DNA from 3 places in the Paenibacillus sp. J22R160 genome. Region 2 is predicted to be linked to each of the others. Evidence: riboswitches for the same ligand, from Rfam matches in the RefSeq annotation. Region 2 holds a riboswitch; each other region holds the start of a gene.
What was found. Region 2 has a riboswitch for ZMP and ZTP ahead of rpiB (ribose 5-phosphate isomerase B). Riboswitches for the same ligand answer to the same signal wherever they lie in the genome.
Positions count from the first base shown of each region.

Region 1 (5,589 bases), on a different contig from region 2:
AGATACTATCACCAATCTAAACATAAGGAGATTGATTTCATAGCGAATTGGTTAATAAATTTGGACTACAAAATGAAAGTAAAAGAAAGGTGGTTCCCAAATGAAGAAGCTCGTACTTGAAAAAGCTGCACAAGAATTTGTAGAAGCTACTGCTAATCCGCCATTTCTCTTTGATTTAGGACCGGAAAAGGGTAGGAAAACAGTAGACGAAGTTCAAAATGGCCCCATAACCAAGCCGCCCGTTGACATCGAGAACGTAGCAATTCCGGGAGGACCCAACGGGGACATCTCTCTAACTATTCTTCGTCCTCAAAATAAGTCAGATACATTACCGGTGATTCTCTACACTCATGGTGCAGGCTGGGTCTTCGGAAATGCGCACACGCATGATCGATTGATTCGAGAACTAGCGGTTGGGTCTCAATCCGCGGTTGTTTTTACAAACTATAGCCTATCACCGGAAGCAAGATACCCCGTTGCAATTGAGGAAGTATTTACAGCCCTAAAATGGGTTGCCGAACAAGGCAGCGAAAAGGGATTCGATTTAAACAACATAATAGTTGCAGGGGATAGTGTCGGAGGTAACATGAGTGCTGCCATTACATTAATGGCCAAAGAGCGCGGAGGCCCTCATATCCGCAAACAGTTGCTCTTCTACCCGGTAACTGACGCTTCATTTGAGACAGAATCCTATACGGATTTTTCAACAGGATATTTCCTCCGCAAGGATGCTATGAAATGGTTCTGGGACCAGTATACGACTGACCCAAGCGAAAGAGCACAAATTACTGCCTCACCTTTAAGAGCTTCGATAGAACAACTGAAAGGACTCCCGGAAGCACTTGTAATTACAGCTGAAGCGGACGTACTAAGGGATGAAGGAGAAGCCTATGCGAATAAACTGAGAGAAGCAGGAGTTCGGGTTACTGCTGCGCGCTTCCAAGGTACAATTCATGATTTCGTCATGCTCAACGCCCTAGCGGATACAGGTGCAGCAAAAGGCGCTATTCTGTTGGCAAATTCATGGATTCGCGGATAAAAAATGCAGGTTCGAAACAATTTAATTGTTTTGGACCTGCATTTTTTTTATGTATATAAGGATACCAAGACATGCGAAAGGACATTCCATGATCAAACAGTCAGGTTAACGCAGCAAGTATAAGGGTAAAATTAACATGATGTGAAAATTTTTTAGTGGTCGAGGGAATAACGATGAATGAGCAATTGCATGACATGCAGCAAAAAGCTGCCCAATTCGAGCTGGATAGATGGTTGAATAGTAGCGTTTTTACTTGGCAGTGGTGGTTCTTGCTTATTGGTCTAATCATTCCATGGATTCTATTGCTCAAGCTGATTGACCGCAAAAGAGCACACTCTATTTGGTTTTTTGGACTAATGGTTGTAATCTTTACGTCCTTTACGGATGATCTTGGTTCAGAAATCGGTGCTTGGGTGTATCCCAATAAATTATTACCCTATTCACTTATTGGGTTTCCTTTTGACTTTTCTGTCGTTCCGGTTGCACAAATGCTGATCTATCAGTACTTTAGAACATGGAAATCTTTTACCATTGCTTTATTATTTCAAGCTGCTATTTTTGCATTTATTGGTGAACCATTCTCTATTTGGGCTCAAACGATCACTTATTATGGGTGGAACTACTTCTATTCTTTCATTTTCTATATTCTCACGGGCATTTTGACGAGAGGATTCGTCGAATACTGGAAACCAAAAAAGTGAAAGATAGCTTCGGGTTCCGCGACAACGGGGAAGCTTTCAACAATGAGTCAATAACTGTAATGCGGCTCTCATTTACTGGTGTTGCGTTCAAACAGAGGATGAAGTGCGTATACGTATATAGGGACTGGGAATTATAAGAGGAAAACGAAAGATTCAAAGTAACGGGGTAATCAAATGCTTTTCATTGCTGTGGCAATATTATTTATACTTGCGGCATGGCGTTGGGGCGACTGGAGAAATTGGCAAAAATATCATTCAACGATGTTGTATTTCTTGCTTGGAGACGTCTTTTATATGTTGCTGACCTATAATTATCCACTATGGCAGCATCAGCCAAAACCGCCAATTCATAGTTATATTGGTGTCGAGTTAAGCTGTTTGGTGGTATTTGCCTCTACAGCACTGATATTCCTTGGCTTGTACCCTCACGGAGTTGCTAAGTCAACATTGTGGATAGGTTTTTGGGTGGTCATATACTCCTTTATTGAGGTCATTTATTTGCTTACAGGAGCGATTAAACATTATAACGGTTGGACTATGTTTTATTCAATTGTATTCAATATAATCACCTTCCCATTGCTTCGATTACATTTTTGCCGGCCATTACTTGCGTATTCGATCTCAATACCAGTAACTATTGTATTATTACTTCTATTTAAAGTTCCGATTAGATGAATAAAGAATAAATTAATTTCATCTAGACGTCTTTACTTTTAATAAGTATAATTTAGGTAAATTCTGGTACGCGTAACTGGCGAAACGTAGAGGACTACGGGGGAGCGCTTATGACATATAGCCGATCGCCTGGGCAGAGTGTTTGATCCGATGGGTCAAATGCTCTTTTTATTTCTAAGGAGATGAAGTCGATGAAGAAGGCAAGGAATGTCGGAGTTGTGTTGTATAATAAGGTGGATACGTTGGATTTTACTGGGCCTCATGATGTTTTTGGGGTGGCTGGGTACTTGGGTAGCCATTTTCAGGTATTTACAGTTGCCGAAAAGGGAATCCCAGTGACAACCGTTAGCGGCATCACGATCACGCCACAATATAGCTTTGATACTTGCCCAGCGATTGACATTCTCATCGTACCAGGAGGGTTCGGAGCTCGCACAGAAATAACCAATTCACGACTGATCACCTGGATTCGCGAGGCCGCGAGTCATGCCGCAATTGTACTTTCGGTATGTACGGGAGCTCTGTTGCTGGCAAAAGCTGATTTGTTGGAGGGGCTTCGAGTGACAACAAATCGGAGGGCTTACGATCTTTTACGGAGCATGGTTTCACCAGCTACAACGGTAGTTGAGAATGTCCGGTATGTCGATAACGGCAGGATTGTCATGTCCGGTGGTGTAACTACTGGGTTCGACGCTGCATTACATGTCGTGGCAAGGATGTCTAGCGAATCATTGGCGATGGAAACAGCTGCGCTGTTAGAGTACCGTTGGCATGGTAAGCTGGACATTCGAAGAGCGGAATTGGAAGATGCGGAAGCGGTGCGTGAACTTTTGGTCAATGCGGCACGATGGATTGAGCGGACGCAAGGCTTTGTCCAGTGGCGCGAGGAAAGGTTTACGCATGCTTATGTCTCCGAATTAATTGAGCAGAATGAGTTATTTGTGGCGCACATGGATGGAGTGCCTATCGGCTGTCTATCCGTTCATTGGAGAGATGAAGAGATTTGGGGAGATCAGTTCCACGAAGATGCTGGTTATGTACATCGACTGGCTGCTTCCCGGGACTATCCAGGTATGGGAATTGGCACGCGACTGCTCAATTGGGCAGAGGGCTACATAGAAGAACAAGGCAAATCTTGGCTGCGTCTAGATTGTATGGCTGGTAACGCGGCGCTTAATGGGTATTACACCCGTGAAGGATTCACGTTTTGTGGTCGATATGAATCCCAAGGCTGGGCCGCTAGTTTGTATGAACGACGTATCTAAACGAAAGCGAGGGAATAATTATGTCATTAATCGAATTCGGTATTGTTGGTAGAGGGTGGAGAGCTGATTTTTATTTACGTATTGCAAAGGCATTGCCGCAGCGATTCGCTGTCAAGGCGATGCTTGTCCGTGACGAGGAACGCGGCAAGGAGATTGAGGATGAATGGGGTGTGAAAACCTATCGTGATATGGAATCTTTTGCTTCAAGCGGGTCGCTCATGTTTGCGGTAGTTTCTGTGCCATGGGATGCTGCGCCTTCCTGTACACTGGAGCTGGCAGAGCGGGGCATTCCGGTATTGACAGAGACACCTCCGGCTAGGGACATCCCTGGCATGATTGCCTTGTACGAGTCGCTCCGAAAGCTGAAAGGGCGCGTACAGGTAGCCGAACAGTATCTATATCAACCGATGCATGCTGCACATATTGCTTTCGCGAGGTCGGGTAAACTCGGTGACGTTTCACAAGTACAAGTCTCGGCCGCTCACGGCTATCATGGAATCAGTCTGATCCGAAAAATGCTAGGCATAGAATTCGAGAACGCTGTCATCAGGGGGCAGAGGTTTACGTCCAATCTCGTGAAAGGCCCGGGGCGTTATGGACCCCCCGAAAGTGAAGTGATCGGTGATTCCGTACAGGATATCGTTACACTTCGTTTTGGAGACAAACTGGCTCTGTTTGATTTTACAGGGGATCAGTATTTCTCTTGGATTCGCAGTAATCGAGTACTCGTTCGCGGAAGCCGCGGAGAATTAATGAACGAAACGTTCCGGTATTTGCGTGATTTCAGGACACCAATCCAGGGCGAACTCCGAAGAGTCGATACAGGACATAATGGTAACCTAGAAGGGTATTATCACCGAGGGATTACCGCTAATGATGAGTGGGTGTATGAAAATCCGTTCATTCCTGGGCGTTTATCTGACGATGAAATCGCCATTGCTACGAGTTTGGCTAAGATGGCGGACTATGTGCAAGGTGGGCCAGCATGCTATGGGTTGGAAGAGGCGATGCAGGATCATTATTTGTCTATCCTGATGCAGGCGGCAATCGAGTCAGGAGAGGAGCTCTCGACGACGACACAACCCTGGGCGTTTTAATGTGAACATGCATTAGCATAAATTAACGTATACAGAACGAGGCTGCCGGTATAATGGCAGCCTCTATTACGTGGAAGGGAACAGACCACGGATGCTCGAAGCCACGGTCACGAGAGTAATTGGGCGAAAGAAATAAAGAACAGACATACTGGAACGAGCTCTCTGTATATTCTTGTTATACATCCAATCCTTCAAGTTTCTTCTAAACTGTTGCCAGCCAAAGACTGAACGTCAGAGGAGCGATTCATCCATGACCGATTATACGGAACAGAACCGAGCGCACTGGAACGTCCGCACCGCCGTCAATGCCGCCAGTACAGCCAGATATGATATCGCAGGGTTCAAGGCAGGCAAGTCTACCCTAGGTCCGATTGAACGGGAGGAACTGCGCGATGTGGCAGGTAAGTCGTTGCTGCACCTCCAGTGTCACTTTGGTTTGGATACGCTTTCCTGGGCTCGTCTCGGTGCACAGGTTACAGGGGTAGATTTCTCAGAGGATGCGATTGCACTCGCCGAGTGTTTGAGCAAAGAAACAGGGCTGGACGCGCGCTTTCTCTGCACGGACATTTATGAACTGCCAAAGATACTCGATGATAAGTTCGATATCGTTTTTACGTCAGGCGGTGTCTTGTTTTGGCTCTCTGATCTAGATCGGTGGGCGAAGATTATCGCGCATTTCCTCAGACCTGGCGGGGTATTATACCTACAGGAGGAGCATCCGTTTCTCAATGTCTTTGATGATGCTGCCGATGTGGCCGATTTGCTCACACGCTATCCATACTTTCACACGGAGGAACCCATTCGGATCGAGG
Region 1 covers NZ_JCAUAU010000002.1:698,538-704,126, forward strand. Annotated here, with positions in the region: gene AC58UW_RS06790 (alpha/beta hydrolase) at 101-1,039, shown strand; gene AC58UW_RS06795 (CBO0543 family protein) at 1,213-1,740, shown strand; gene AC58UW_RS06800 (CBO0543 family protein) at 1,915-2,415, shown strand; ZMP/ZTP riboswitch at 2,478-2,557, shown strand; gene AC58UW_RS06805 (GNAT family N-acetyltransferase) at 2,607-3,680, shown strand; gene AC58UW_RS06810 (Gfo/Idh/MocA family protein) at 3,701-4,777, shown strand; gene AC58UW_RS06815 (methyltransferase domain-containing protein) at 5,028-5,589, shown strand, end outside.
Region 1: linked by a shared signal. The riboswitch ahead of AC58UW_RS06805 (GNAT family N-acetyltransferase) and the one ahead of rpiB (ribose 5-phosphate isomerase B) in region 2 are both predicted to bind ZMP and ZTP.

Region 2 (5,589 bases):
AAAGTCCCCTCCTTTTACACGAATTACCAAAGAGTATAGTTCTGCCTTGCCATTTCGTCAACCGTCTGCAGATGGGATAAAAGGTGAAAGTTTTCCATTGCTCTGTACACTTTTTAACTCATGGTCATTTGTTATGATGGGTGAACACAGACGTTGACGATACGATGAAATAGGTGATTGCGCATGACATTCTTTCAATTCCATCCTAATGTGCGACTGCGCATTGCTCTAAGCTTTCTGACCAACATACTCAGCAATATGGTCATTCCATTCATGTCAATTTATTTTGCGCGTAAACTTGGCACGACCATCGCCGGCACAGCGACAACCATCTCGATTACTGTGGCTCTAATCAGCGCCACGATTGGCGGTCATTACGCCGACCGGGTCGGACGCAAAAAAATGATGCTAATCGGGGAAGGCGTTGCCCTGCTGGCTTATGTCATCATGACCTTCGCCAATTCGCCGATCTGGCATTCCGCAGGACTCACGCTCCTCATGACAGTGATCAGCACAGCATCTTGGGGGCTAAGCAAGCCCGCTGTGGAAGCCATGTTGATTGATGTATCAGGACCCGATACTCGCAAAGCCATCTATCGGATCAATTATTGGTCCAACAATCTGGCCATTTCCGTTGCGGGGATGATTGGTGGTTTCTTCTTTAGCGACTACCTCTTTGAGCTTTTATTTGTTGCTAGCGGAATGTCACTCGTTGCGCTTCTGGTAACAACCTTTTTCATGACAGAAACGATGCCAGCCGAAGTAATTAAGATTAATGATGACGGAGTTCAACCTTCAAGTCCTAAACGTATATCTATGTATACTCGGTATAAAGAGGTACTGCGCGACCGCAGATTCCTCATCTATCTAATCTCCAGTGTACTCATCGTCTCGGTCGAAATGAATTTAAACGGCTATATCGGTATCCGGCTCGCTCAAGATATCCATCACACGCCTTGGTTTCCAGGCATGTCAGCCACCATAGACGGTCTGCCGCTAGTCGGCGTCCTACGAACGGAGAATACGCTTGCCGTTGTCCTGCTCTCCCTCTTTGTTGGCCGCCTGCTCAAAGGAAATTCTGACACCAGAATGATGCTATTCGCCATGTTTCTTAACGTGGCCGGCTATACCTACCTTGTATTCGGCAGCCAACCGATGATGCTTATGCTGCTTATGCTCATTGCCACTATAGGAGAACTGACCTATGTACCTTTAAAACAATCGCTGCTTGTACAACTTGTCCCCGACCACGCCCGCAGCTCCTATATGGCACTCAGCAGCATGACGAATCGCGTTGCCATTATGCTTAGCGGACTGAACATGATCATCGGTGGTTTTCTGCCATCCGGTGCGATGGCGCTGTTCATTCTGCTGACCGGCGTAGCCGGAATTGGCTTGATGGCATCCATTCTGCCGAGCCTGAAGGAAGCGGAGCAAAAGGTGAGTCATGCCGCAGTGTAAAAAAATAAGGGCTGTATCCAAAGGTCGTTGATGACCTCTGATACAGCCCTTTTCTATTTTTTGATTAGTAAGTTAAACCTGGGTACAGCGGATATTGCGACGTCAGATCTTTCACCATGCCGCGAGCTTTCTCAAGCACAGCTTCGTCTTTCGGGCTTTTCAATGTAAGTGCGATTACTTTCGCGATTGTTTGCATAGCTTCTTCATTCATACCGCGGGACGTAACAGCCGGTGTACCTAAGCGGATACCGCTAGTGATGAACGGGCTAGTTGGGTCAAAAGGAATCGCATTTTTGTTCGCCGTAATACCGATTTCATCAAGCACGTGCTCAGCGTCTTTACCTGTAATGTTCAGGTTGCGCAGATCAACCAGCATCAAGTGGTTATCTGTACCGCCGGATACAAGGTTAATGCCTTCAGCTGTCAGTGCAGTCGCCAATGCTTGCGCGTTGTTGATGACGTTTTGACCGTAAGTTTTGAAATCTGGTTGCAGAGCTTCACCGAAGGAAACGGCTTTTGCAGCAATGGTGTGCATCAAAGGACCGCCTTGGGAACCAGGGAATACGGCTTTATCAATCGCTGCTGCCCAAGCTTTGCGCGTAAGAATCATACCGCCGCGAGGACCGCGAAGCGTTTTGTGCGTTGTAGTTGTAACAAAATGTGCATGTGGCACTGGGTTCGGGTGCAAGCCAGCAGCAACTAGACCAGCGATATGCGCCATATCAACGAAGAACAATGCGCCTACATCGTTAGCGATAGAAGCCAGAGCTTCGAAATCAATTGTGCGCGGGTATGCACTTGCACCAGCAACAAGCATGCGAGGCTTATGTTTGAAAGCTGCTTTACGAACATCATCATAGTCGATGCGGAAATCTTTTTCACTTACACCGTAAGCAACGAAGTTGTAAAGAATACCGGAAGCATTAACAGGGCTGCCGTGTGTTAAGTGACCACCATGTGCCAGGTTCATACCTAGAACTGTGTCACCAGGGTTTAGAGCTGCTAGGTAAACAGCCATATTTGCTTGCGCACCAGAGTGCGGTTGAACGTTCGCGTGCTCAGCTCCGAAAAGCTCTTTCGCGCGATCGCGGGCGATATCTTCTACGATGTCTACGTATTCGCAGCCGCCGTAGTATCTTTTGCCTGGGTAACCTTCTGCATATTTGTTTGTCAGCACTGTACCCATTGCTTCAAGGACGGCTTGGCTTACGATGTTTTCAGAAGCGATAAGCTCAATTTTGTCGCGTTGACGACCCAGTTCTAGATTCATTGCTTCTACGATTTTTGGATCTTGTTTGTTTAGAAAGTTTGTCATATGGAATTCCTCCTAAAGGATAGTTGATATCTATAAGTTAGCCTAGCAATCCGCATCTGGCGCGGCTTGCTGATAGAGCTGTTCGGCAGTCTCCGGTGTATAGACAGCTCTTGTGCCACCAATCAGTTTAGGCCGTGTAAACGCCATGGTCACATAAGCATGACCAATATTCCGCACGGGCGGCCGTGCAGGCACAGCAACGCGGCGCAAATGCATCCCGATCAGCGTGCTGCCAATATCAATCCCGGCGTGTGCCTGAATCGTCTCAACGACAACAGGCTTCGCGAAGTGGCGATACGCGTATGAGGCCATTGAACCGCCGGCTTTTGGCACAGGAATGACCGACACAGGCTCAAGCTGAGGGGAGATCGCGAATAGATCTTCCTCGACGATAAGCGCGCGGTTCAAATGTTCGCAGCACTGAAATGCCAAGTGCAAACCGAACTCGCGGCTGATGCGCTGCGCCGTTTCAAAAATCGGCCGAGCTGCATCCAGCGTCCCGGATGTTCCAATCCGATGTCCGAGTATTTCACTCGTGCTTGTACCAATGACCAGAATTTGGCCTGGCCGTAGATTGCCCACCTTAACCAACTCACGAAGATTTGTTTCCAAATCCTCTGCGATCGTGTGAAGTATGGAATTTGTCATTGTGGTCACCCTTATGGATGAATCGCGAAGCGATCTTCAATGCTTTGCAACTTGTTGATGCGGTTCTGGTGACGGACACCTTGTGAAAACTCTGTTTCCAGCCAAATTTTCACGATTTCCTCGGCAACACCCGGTCCGATGACACGCTCGCCTATGGCTAGTACATTCGTATCATTGTGCTCCCGCGTCGCTTTTGCTGAGAATAGATCATGGACCAATGCACAACGGATGCCTGGCACCTTATTCGCGGCGATCGACATCCCGATGCCTGTTCCGCAGATCAGAATCCCCTTGTCAGCTTGGCCTGAGACTACATCGTCGCAAACCTTCATCGCATAATCCGGGTAATCAACGGAATCTGCTGAGCTGCACCCATAATCTATGACCTGATGGCCTAATGATTCAATAAAAGGAATGATAACATCTTTCAAACGGTAGCCTGCATGATCCGCACCTAAGGCAATTTTCATGGATAGAACGCTCCTTTGCTTGTTCGAATTCGACCATTCTATTATATCCCAAAGTCCACCAGAAAACGAAAAAAAGAGCGGACACGCTAGAAATAGCGCGTTGCTCTTTTGCCCAGGCGACCGGCCGTATAGCTCAATGCTCCATTGTGGTTACTCCCACTCGTCGCCAGTTACATTGAGTCTTGCTTGATACATCCATCTTATCGCATTATACGCGAGGTGTAAAGATGTCTCCGCAAATCATTTCCCAGTCTGCGGGTCAACTTTTCGCTCGCGAAGCTTTTTAACCAATTTATCTAAACTTCCGCTAATTTCAACCGCCGTTTGCCGGTAAACCTCCAATGGGCCTCCGAACGGGTCAGAAATATCGTAATCTGGAATTGAATCTTCAAGCAAATAAATCCGATTTCTCTCTTGGGCGGTTACCGTTTGTGAAAGAGCCTGCTTAAGCTGAACTTCCGTCACCAGCTTTTCCCTTTCCTCTATCGCCTGAAGGATCCGATGATCGTCCTCTACATATTCTTTGAGTGTAAAAATCTTATCAATCGAACCTGGGAACCGCTGGATAACCGTACGTTTATGCCCCATCGTCATCGTCAAAATGATATCTGCCCACTTCACTTCAGACTCCTGAATCGCTAATGAACGAATGGACTCTTTGAATCCTGCTTCTTGCAGCAGTGCTGCGCTATTTCGGGAGATCGGAGCGCCCGTCATCGCGGATACTCCTGCTGAACGAACTTCCGCCGCAAGTCCTTCTTGGTGCACCCTGATACGCAGCAAACCTTCGGCTAATGGACTGCGGCACGTATTTCCTGTACAGACAAATAGAATTCGCAACATGTGATCCTCCTAAAGAAACTTTCTAATTAACATAGGCAGAGCCTGCTCCGCCTCTATTGTATCATAGCAAAAACTTGATCCCAAACGCGAGCAAAATAAGCCCGCCAAACGCTTCGCCATACTCCCCAACCCAGCCATTCACCCGTCTGCCGACCAATAATCCGGCTACAGAGAGCAACGCGCCGAACAAACCAAATACAAGCACAGTTAACAGGATATCCGTCGCGAACATCCCCAAGGATACACCTACTGAGAACGAATCTATACTCACACTAAGCGCGAAAATCGTAAGCCCCCATAAAGATCTATAATCAAAAGAAGTTGCTTCCTCTCCGCGGATCGAACTATATATCATATGAGAGCCCAAAAGAATGAGCAAACATCCGCCAGCTGCAGTGGCCACATTACCAAGCAGGAGCGAGACATATTGTCCCATAAACATGCCCATTAATGGCATTATGATGTGAAAAATACCAATCACAATGCTTATTTTTAAAATATCCACCAAGCGAATCCCTTTCATGCCGATACCAATTCCCAAGGAAAAAGCATCCAAACCCAAGGCTATCGCCATGATGAATATGGTGATTGTCTGTCCAAATTCAACGCCAGTTACGAGCATAAGTGCTGTCCCCCTTGTCCGCTTTCTTAACCAAGATATGCGGACAAACTGGGAATCATGCTAGCTAAACACGTACAAGCCGATGACCGGCTGCCTTGCGCAGACGATTCATAATCGCCTGACCAATACCCGTTTCCGGACAACCTTCTGCGGCAATATACTGAATCTCTTGCTGATCAAATTGCCTTAATGCAGCATACAACTCCTGGGCAATTGTTTCTGGCTCAGCT
Region 2 covers NZ_JCAUAU010000012.1:31,423-37,011, reverse strand. Annotated here, with positions in the region: gene AC58UW_RS21570 (MFS transporter) at 184-1,461, shown strand; gene glyA (serine hydroxymethyltransferase) at 1,526-2,776, opposite strand; gene AC58UW_RS21560 (TIGR01440 family protein) at 2,819-3,424, opposite strand; gene rpiB (ribose 5-phosphate isomerase B) at 3,436-3,894, opposite strand; ZMP/ZTP riboswitch at 3,998-4,078, opposite strand; gene AC58UW_RS21550 (low molecular weight protein arginine phosphatase) at 4,135-4,737, opposite strand; gene AC58UW_RS21545 (manganese efflux pump MntP) at 4,799-5,359, opposite strand; gene AC58UW_RS21540 (L-threonylcarbamoyladenylate synthase) at 5,424-5,589, opposite strand, start outside.

Region 3 (5,589 bases), on a different contig from region 2:
CTGGAATGAAGAGGCAGGGGAGCATAAGTATCAAATCGGTGAGGGCTGCGGCATTGATCAGGTGCTCGGACAGTGGTTTGCTCATCTCGTTGGCATAGGGTACGTACTGGATTCTGAGAAGGTTAAGCGTGCGGTTCAATCTATTTATGAGAACAATTTCATTGAAAATTTAGGCGATCATCCGAATGCCTGCCGAATTTATGGGTTAAATGACGAATCCGGTCTCGTCATCTGCTCTTGGCCGGATGCGAACTCTCCGATTGTGCCTGTTCCCTACGCGGAAGAGTGCATGAATGGCTTCGAATATCAGGCTGCCTGCCATATGATTTATGAGGGATATGTAAAGGAAGGGCTTCGTGTGGTGAAGGCAATTCGCGACCGATACGATGGCGAACGCCGTAATCCGTGGAATGAATTCGAATGCGGCAGCAATTACGCACGCTCGATGGCTTCCTTCGGATTACTGCTTGCGCTAAGCGGTTTTGAGTATGATATGGTCCAAGGACATATTGGCTTTAGTCCGAAATGGCAGGAAGACGAATTCCGCAGTTTCTGGAGCTTGAACGACGGTTGGGGTGAGTTCCGCAGCAAGGCTGGACAGCTGGAGCTGGAGGTTAAGATGGGGACACTGTCGTTATCCAGTTTCGGCAGCGAATTGTTGAAAGGGCGCGACATTCAAAGCGTCTGGCTTGGCGGAGACGAGGTAGCCCTAGTTCGATCAGAGGGGAAAGTATTATTTAAAGAAAAGATCACTCTTGATCCAGCGAAGCCCCTTATCGTAAAGTTTTAGTATCAAGGAAGGTGATTCGTCTATGGAAGCCAATGAAGTTATTCAAACGGCCGTAGAGCAGCTGCAAAAAGTTGAAGGAATCGCTGCTATTGTATTAGGCGGTTCACGTGCCTGCGGCACCGAAACACCGGAGTCAGATATTGACATCGGCGTGTACTATCGCCCAGATCAGCCGATTGACCTTGCAGCTTTGGAGAAAGCTGCAGGGTCGCTCGATGATCAGCACCGCAGCGGACTTATCACGCCAATCGGCGGCTGGGGGCCGTGGATCAATGGCGGCGGTTGGCTTAACAGCGGCGGCTTTCCCTTGGATGTGCTGTATCGGGATGCCGCGAAAGTGTCGGGCGTCATTGAGGACTGCCGGCAGGGCCGGATCGATATCCACTATCAGCCAGGTCATCCGCATGGCTTCTGCACATCGATCTACATGGGAGAAGTCGCGCGCTGCCGGCCGCTCTGGGATCCGGATGGTCTCGTCGCTGAAATGAAGGTGAAGACAACTCCGTATCCGGATGCGCTGCGGCAAGCGACAATCGCGAAATTCATGTGGGAAGCTGATTTCTCCATAGCTAACGCTAAAAAAGCTTTGGGGCGTAACGATGTTTCCTACGCAGCAGGGCATCTATTTCGAACCGTAAGCTGCTTGGTTCAAGTCTTGTTCGCGTGCAATGGGCAGTATTTGCTGAACGAAAAAGGGGCCGTCGCTCAGTGCAGTCATTTCGCAGCAGCTCCTGCTGATTTCGAGAGGCGAATCCAGGAGGGATTCGCTTGCATGACGGCCGATCGCTCGGATTTAGCGAGGGCGATTGCTATTTTTGCGGCGCTTGTTGGTGAGGTTCAGGCGCTTGCTGGTTAGGGAGTTTTAGGAGGCGGAACTACAGGCCGCTATTCCGCTGAAAAGGCGCATTTATTGGCTGCAAGGGGGCAGCTCTTGTGGAAGCGGGCAACCGCGAGGATGCGGTGGATTACTTGTACTTAACGCCGATTACTCCTGCTATTTTCCGTAATTGCTCCAATTATTATCAATTAACTGGATTTTCTACCACTAATTTCGCCAATCTAGTACATTTTCGGGTAGCTACGGAACATTTAACTGGAGTTACTACCGCTATTTCGGTCCCTGCGACCGTGTAGCTCAGAATAACGGTAGCTTTTCCATCTATTCTATTTAAAGCTGTCCACGGTGAATCGAAAACCTCGCCTGTTCCTTAGTTTGATGCCTTAGAATTTGTTACTGACGGGTGTGGTGGAAGTTGGTTGTATTGGTGAATAGTGTGATGGGATGATGTGACTGATAAAGTAGCTAGCTTGAAGCCTGACGGAGTAGGATCCGTCAGGTTTTTTATTGATTCTCTAATAAATTCTTCGCAGATGCACCTTCTTAAAATTTCGTTAACAAAAGGGTTTTGACCTTAGGCAAATTCATGTACAATATAACGTAGAATTAGAGAGTAAGAATAAGGAGAGATTCAGAATGGCAGCTTTGGATATTAAAATCGATGATTTAACAGGTCCTGAGGTACAAGCATTAATCCTTGAACATCTGAAAGGGATGTCAGAGCTTTCACCACCAGAAAGCATGCATGCCCTGAATATCGATGGGCTCAAATCACCAAAAGTCACATTTTGGAGTGCATGGGATCAGGGACAACTAGCTGGATGCGGTGCGATGAAAGAACTTGACTCCGAACACGGTGAGATAAAATCCATGCGAACTGCTTCAGCCCATCTACGAAAAGGGGTTGCCAGACAGCTTCTAGAACACATTATTGGGGAAGCTAAGCAACGTGGCTATCAACGAATAAGTCTGGAAACAGGCTCCATGGAAGCCTTCGAACCTGCAAGAAGACTTTATGCAAACTTCGGGTTTGAATATTGTTTGCCGTTTGCAGATTACACCGATGACCCTCTTAGTTCATTTATGACATTAAAATTATAAAAAAAGGCTGCTGGACCAATAGGTCTAGGCAGCCTATTCTTATGTGCCTTTTAAGAGGACGTTTAAGGCGTTTTCGAATAAACGAAAAATCCGCTTCTTTTTTCCCAGCCCGCCGCCGTCCAGAAAGAATGACCAAGATCATTATTTTCGAGTACAAAAATGTGACATTTCTCAATGCCTATTTCTCTTAACTGAGCCAAACTCTTCTCTACGAGCCGATGCCCAATCCTTTGTTTTCGATTTTCAGGATTTACAGCTAAGTGGTAGATAAACCCTCTTCTGCCATCATGTCCGGCTAAAATAGTTCCAATGACCTTACTGTCCGCTTCGCAAACGAAACAAAATCCTTTATTTCTATGCAGATAGCTCCCGATATTAGATTTAGAATCTGCTTCACTTAATACAAGACCTTCAATCTGACTCCAGAGTAAATAGGCTTGCTCATAATCCTCAATTGTCATTTCTCGAATAGTGGACATCTATGAATTCTCCTTTGAATGATACATGTTTTAACGTCATTTTATTATCATAAATTGTAACTAGTTATTTTCATTAAGACAATACAGCATCATTTTGTACAGTTTTAGTTTTTTTTCATACGCATTGAAATCTATGTCATTCGTTGTTATCATGAATTCATACAAGCAACTGTGTGTGACTGGCGGAACATGGGTAACCATGAGGGAGCACATAGATAATCAGCCGTACGCCTGGGCAGAGGTAAGGGGATAACCCCTTACCTCTTTGCGTTTCAAATTTACTCAAAAGGGATGATCAACATGTCAACAGAAACAGTAATCTTGGATGGTAATCGAGTCGCAGACGCCATAAAGGAATCGTTGCTCAGCAGAGTAGCCAATTTGGCCGAAAAAGGAATCGTCCCTTGTTTAGCGACTGTGCTAGTCGGTGATGACCCTGCTTCAGCCACTTACGTACGGATGAAAGGAAATGCCTGCAAGCGACTCGGCATTGCATCTATTCGTGTTGTTCTTCCTGAGCAAACGACAACAGAGGAGTTAATTGCAGCAATTAACAAGCTTAATGATGACAATAGCGTGCATGGTATATTGTTGCAGCACCCAGTCCCGAAGCAGATCGATGAAAGGGCAGCTTTTGAGGCGATACATATCGATAAAGATGTCGATGGTGTAACGACATTGGGATTTGCTCAGAATGCTTTTGGATTTGCTGAGTTCCCTTCCTGTACGCCAGCGGCGATAATTGCTATTTTAGACTATTACCAAATTCCTGTAGAAGGTAAACACGCGGTTGTCATTGGCAGAAGTCCAATTCTCGGCAAACCTGTTTCCTTGATGCTTCTAAATAAAAATGCAACGGTTACGACCTGCCATTCGAAAACAACGGATTTGGCCGATATCGTGCGATTAGGGGATATTGTCGTAGCTGCAGTGGGTAAACCGCAATTTGTTCAAGGTGATTGGCTAAAACCAGGGGCGGTTGTTTTGGATGCAGGTTACAATCCCGGGAACATCGGGGATGTCGATTATGAGGCTTGTATCAAGGTGGCCTCGGCCATTACACCGGTTCCAGCCGGGGTCGGTCCAGTAACCATTGCAACCTTACTTAAACATACGGTCGATGCCGCTGAAAAAATGTAAACATCATATTTTCACCAACAACTGGAAATACTAGGGGATCTAGAGTAATGAGGTGAAAATCAAATCATGCTGTTTAACATTATTGTAGGATTTATAATCCCCTGGGTGTTTGGCATCTATCTGTATAGGAAGTCTCGTATTATTGTATTTCTTATAAGTCCAATTACAGTCACCATATCTGGATTGATCAACGATACAGGGTATCATTTGGAATTCTGGGACTTTACACCATTGATTGAAAATGATGAGACACTATCGGCACTTCCGCTTGATCTAGGTCTTTATCCCGTAATGGCGGGATATATGATTTATTGGATTAGAAAAAATAATCGGCATGCGCTTCTGAAAATAGGCTTTTTTTGCCTGGCTACGACGGCTCTGGAATACTTGGCATATATGTTTGACAAAGTAGAATACAGCAATCACTGGAATATAGGTTGGACCTTTGTATCCTATATCCTTGCTTATGGCCTAGTTTATTTGTACTATAGGCTCTTGGTAAGATACGGCTATTTCAAATGAAAAACTCTTAATGGCTCTTCGGACCTGTGTTCAGAGGGAGTTGTTAAGAGTTTTTTGTTGCCCCTTATTCAGGAATAATTTGGATCAACATGTTAAAAATACTCCTGTACCACTTAAAGAGGGGGTAACAGATGAAAATAAAAATCATTTTAATCAGCCTGTTGATTTCAGTCTTATGGTGTCATGCTGGATTTGCTGAACCAAAGCATTCCATACAAGCTGCTTTTGTACGCGGCGGCGGTCTCTGGGTCATTAAAGACGACAAGGAGCTGCAAGTAACGCAAAATCAAAAGGTGAGCGAGCCCAAGTGGTCATCGGATGGGAGATTCATTGCTTACTCTCTTGCCCTTGGCGAACAGCAGCATGAGATATGGGTGTACAGCATGGAGATGAAAAAACATCGCCGTGTGTATCCAGGCGGTGACAATTTTCAGTGGTCTCCCGATAAGAATGATCTTGCTTTTAAAATAGATGGCGTTTTGAATATCGCAAGGGTTAGCCGCGATAAAGTGGAACCCTTTAGGAACGTCACTCTCGGTGTGGATAACTACTCATGGCTGCCTGATGGCAGCGGATTTCTGGTATCTTCACCGGCTCAACTGCGCCCATCCGGGTGGACGAATGTTGAATTGTTCATGGTTCCGGCAGATGCCAAAATGGACCCCAATAAGAGTAAGCATTTTTATACGCTTCCTACGGAATCACCTAGCTTTTTCGCC
Region 3 covers NZ_JCAUAU010000011.1:44,809-50,397, reverse strand. Annotated here, with positions in the region: gene AC58UW_RS20905 (GH116 family glycosyl-hydrolase) at 1-790, shown strand, start outside; gene AC58UW_RS20900 (nucleotidyltransferase domain-containing protein) at 813-1,646, shown strand; gene AC58UW_RS20895 (hypothetical protein) at 1,724-1,924, shown strand; gene AC58UW_RS20890 (GNAT family N-acetyltransferase) at 2,274-2,729, shown strand; gene AC58UW_RS20885 (GNAT family N-acetyltransferase) at 2,792-3,208, opposite strand; ZMP/ZTP riboswitch at 3,374-3,452, shown strand; gene AC58UW_RS20880 (bifunctional 5,10-methylenetetrahydrofolate dehydrogenase/5,10-methenyltetrahydrofolate cyclohydrolase) at 3,509-4,348, shown strand; gene AC58UW_RS20875 (CBO0543 family protein) at 4,415-4,870, shown strand; gene AC58UW_RS20870 (TolB family protein) at 5,002-5,589, shown strand, end outside.
Region 3: linked by a shared signal. The riboswitch ahead of AC58UW_RS20880 (bifunctional 5,10-methylenetetrahydrofolate dehydrogenase/5,10-methenyltetrahydrofolate cyclohydrolase) and the one ahead of rpiB (ribose 5-phosphate isomerase B) in region 2 are both predicted to bind ZMP and ZTP.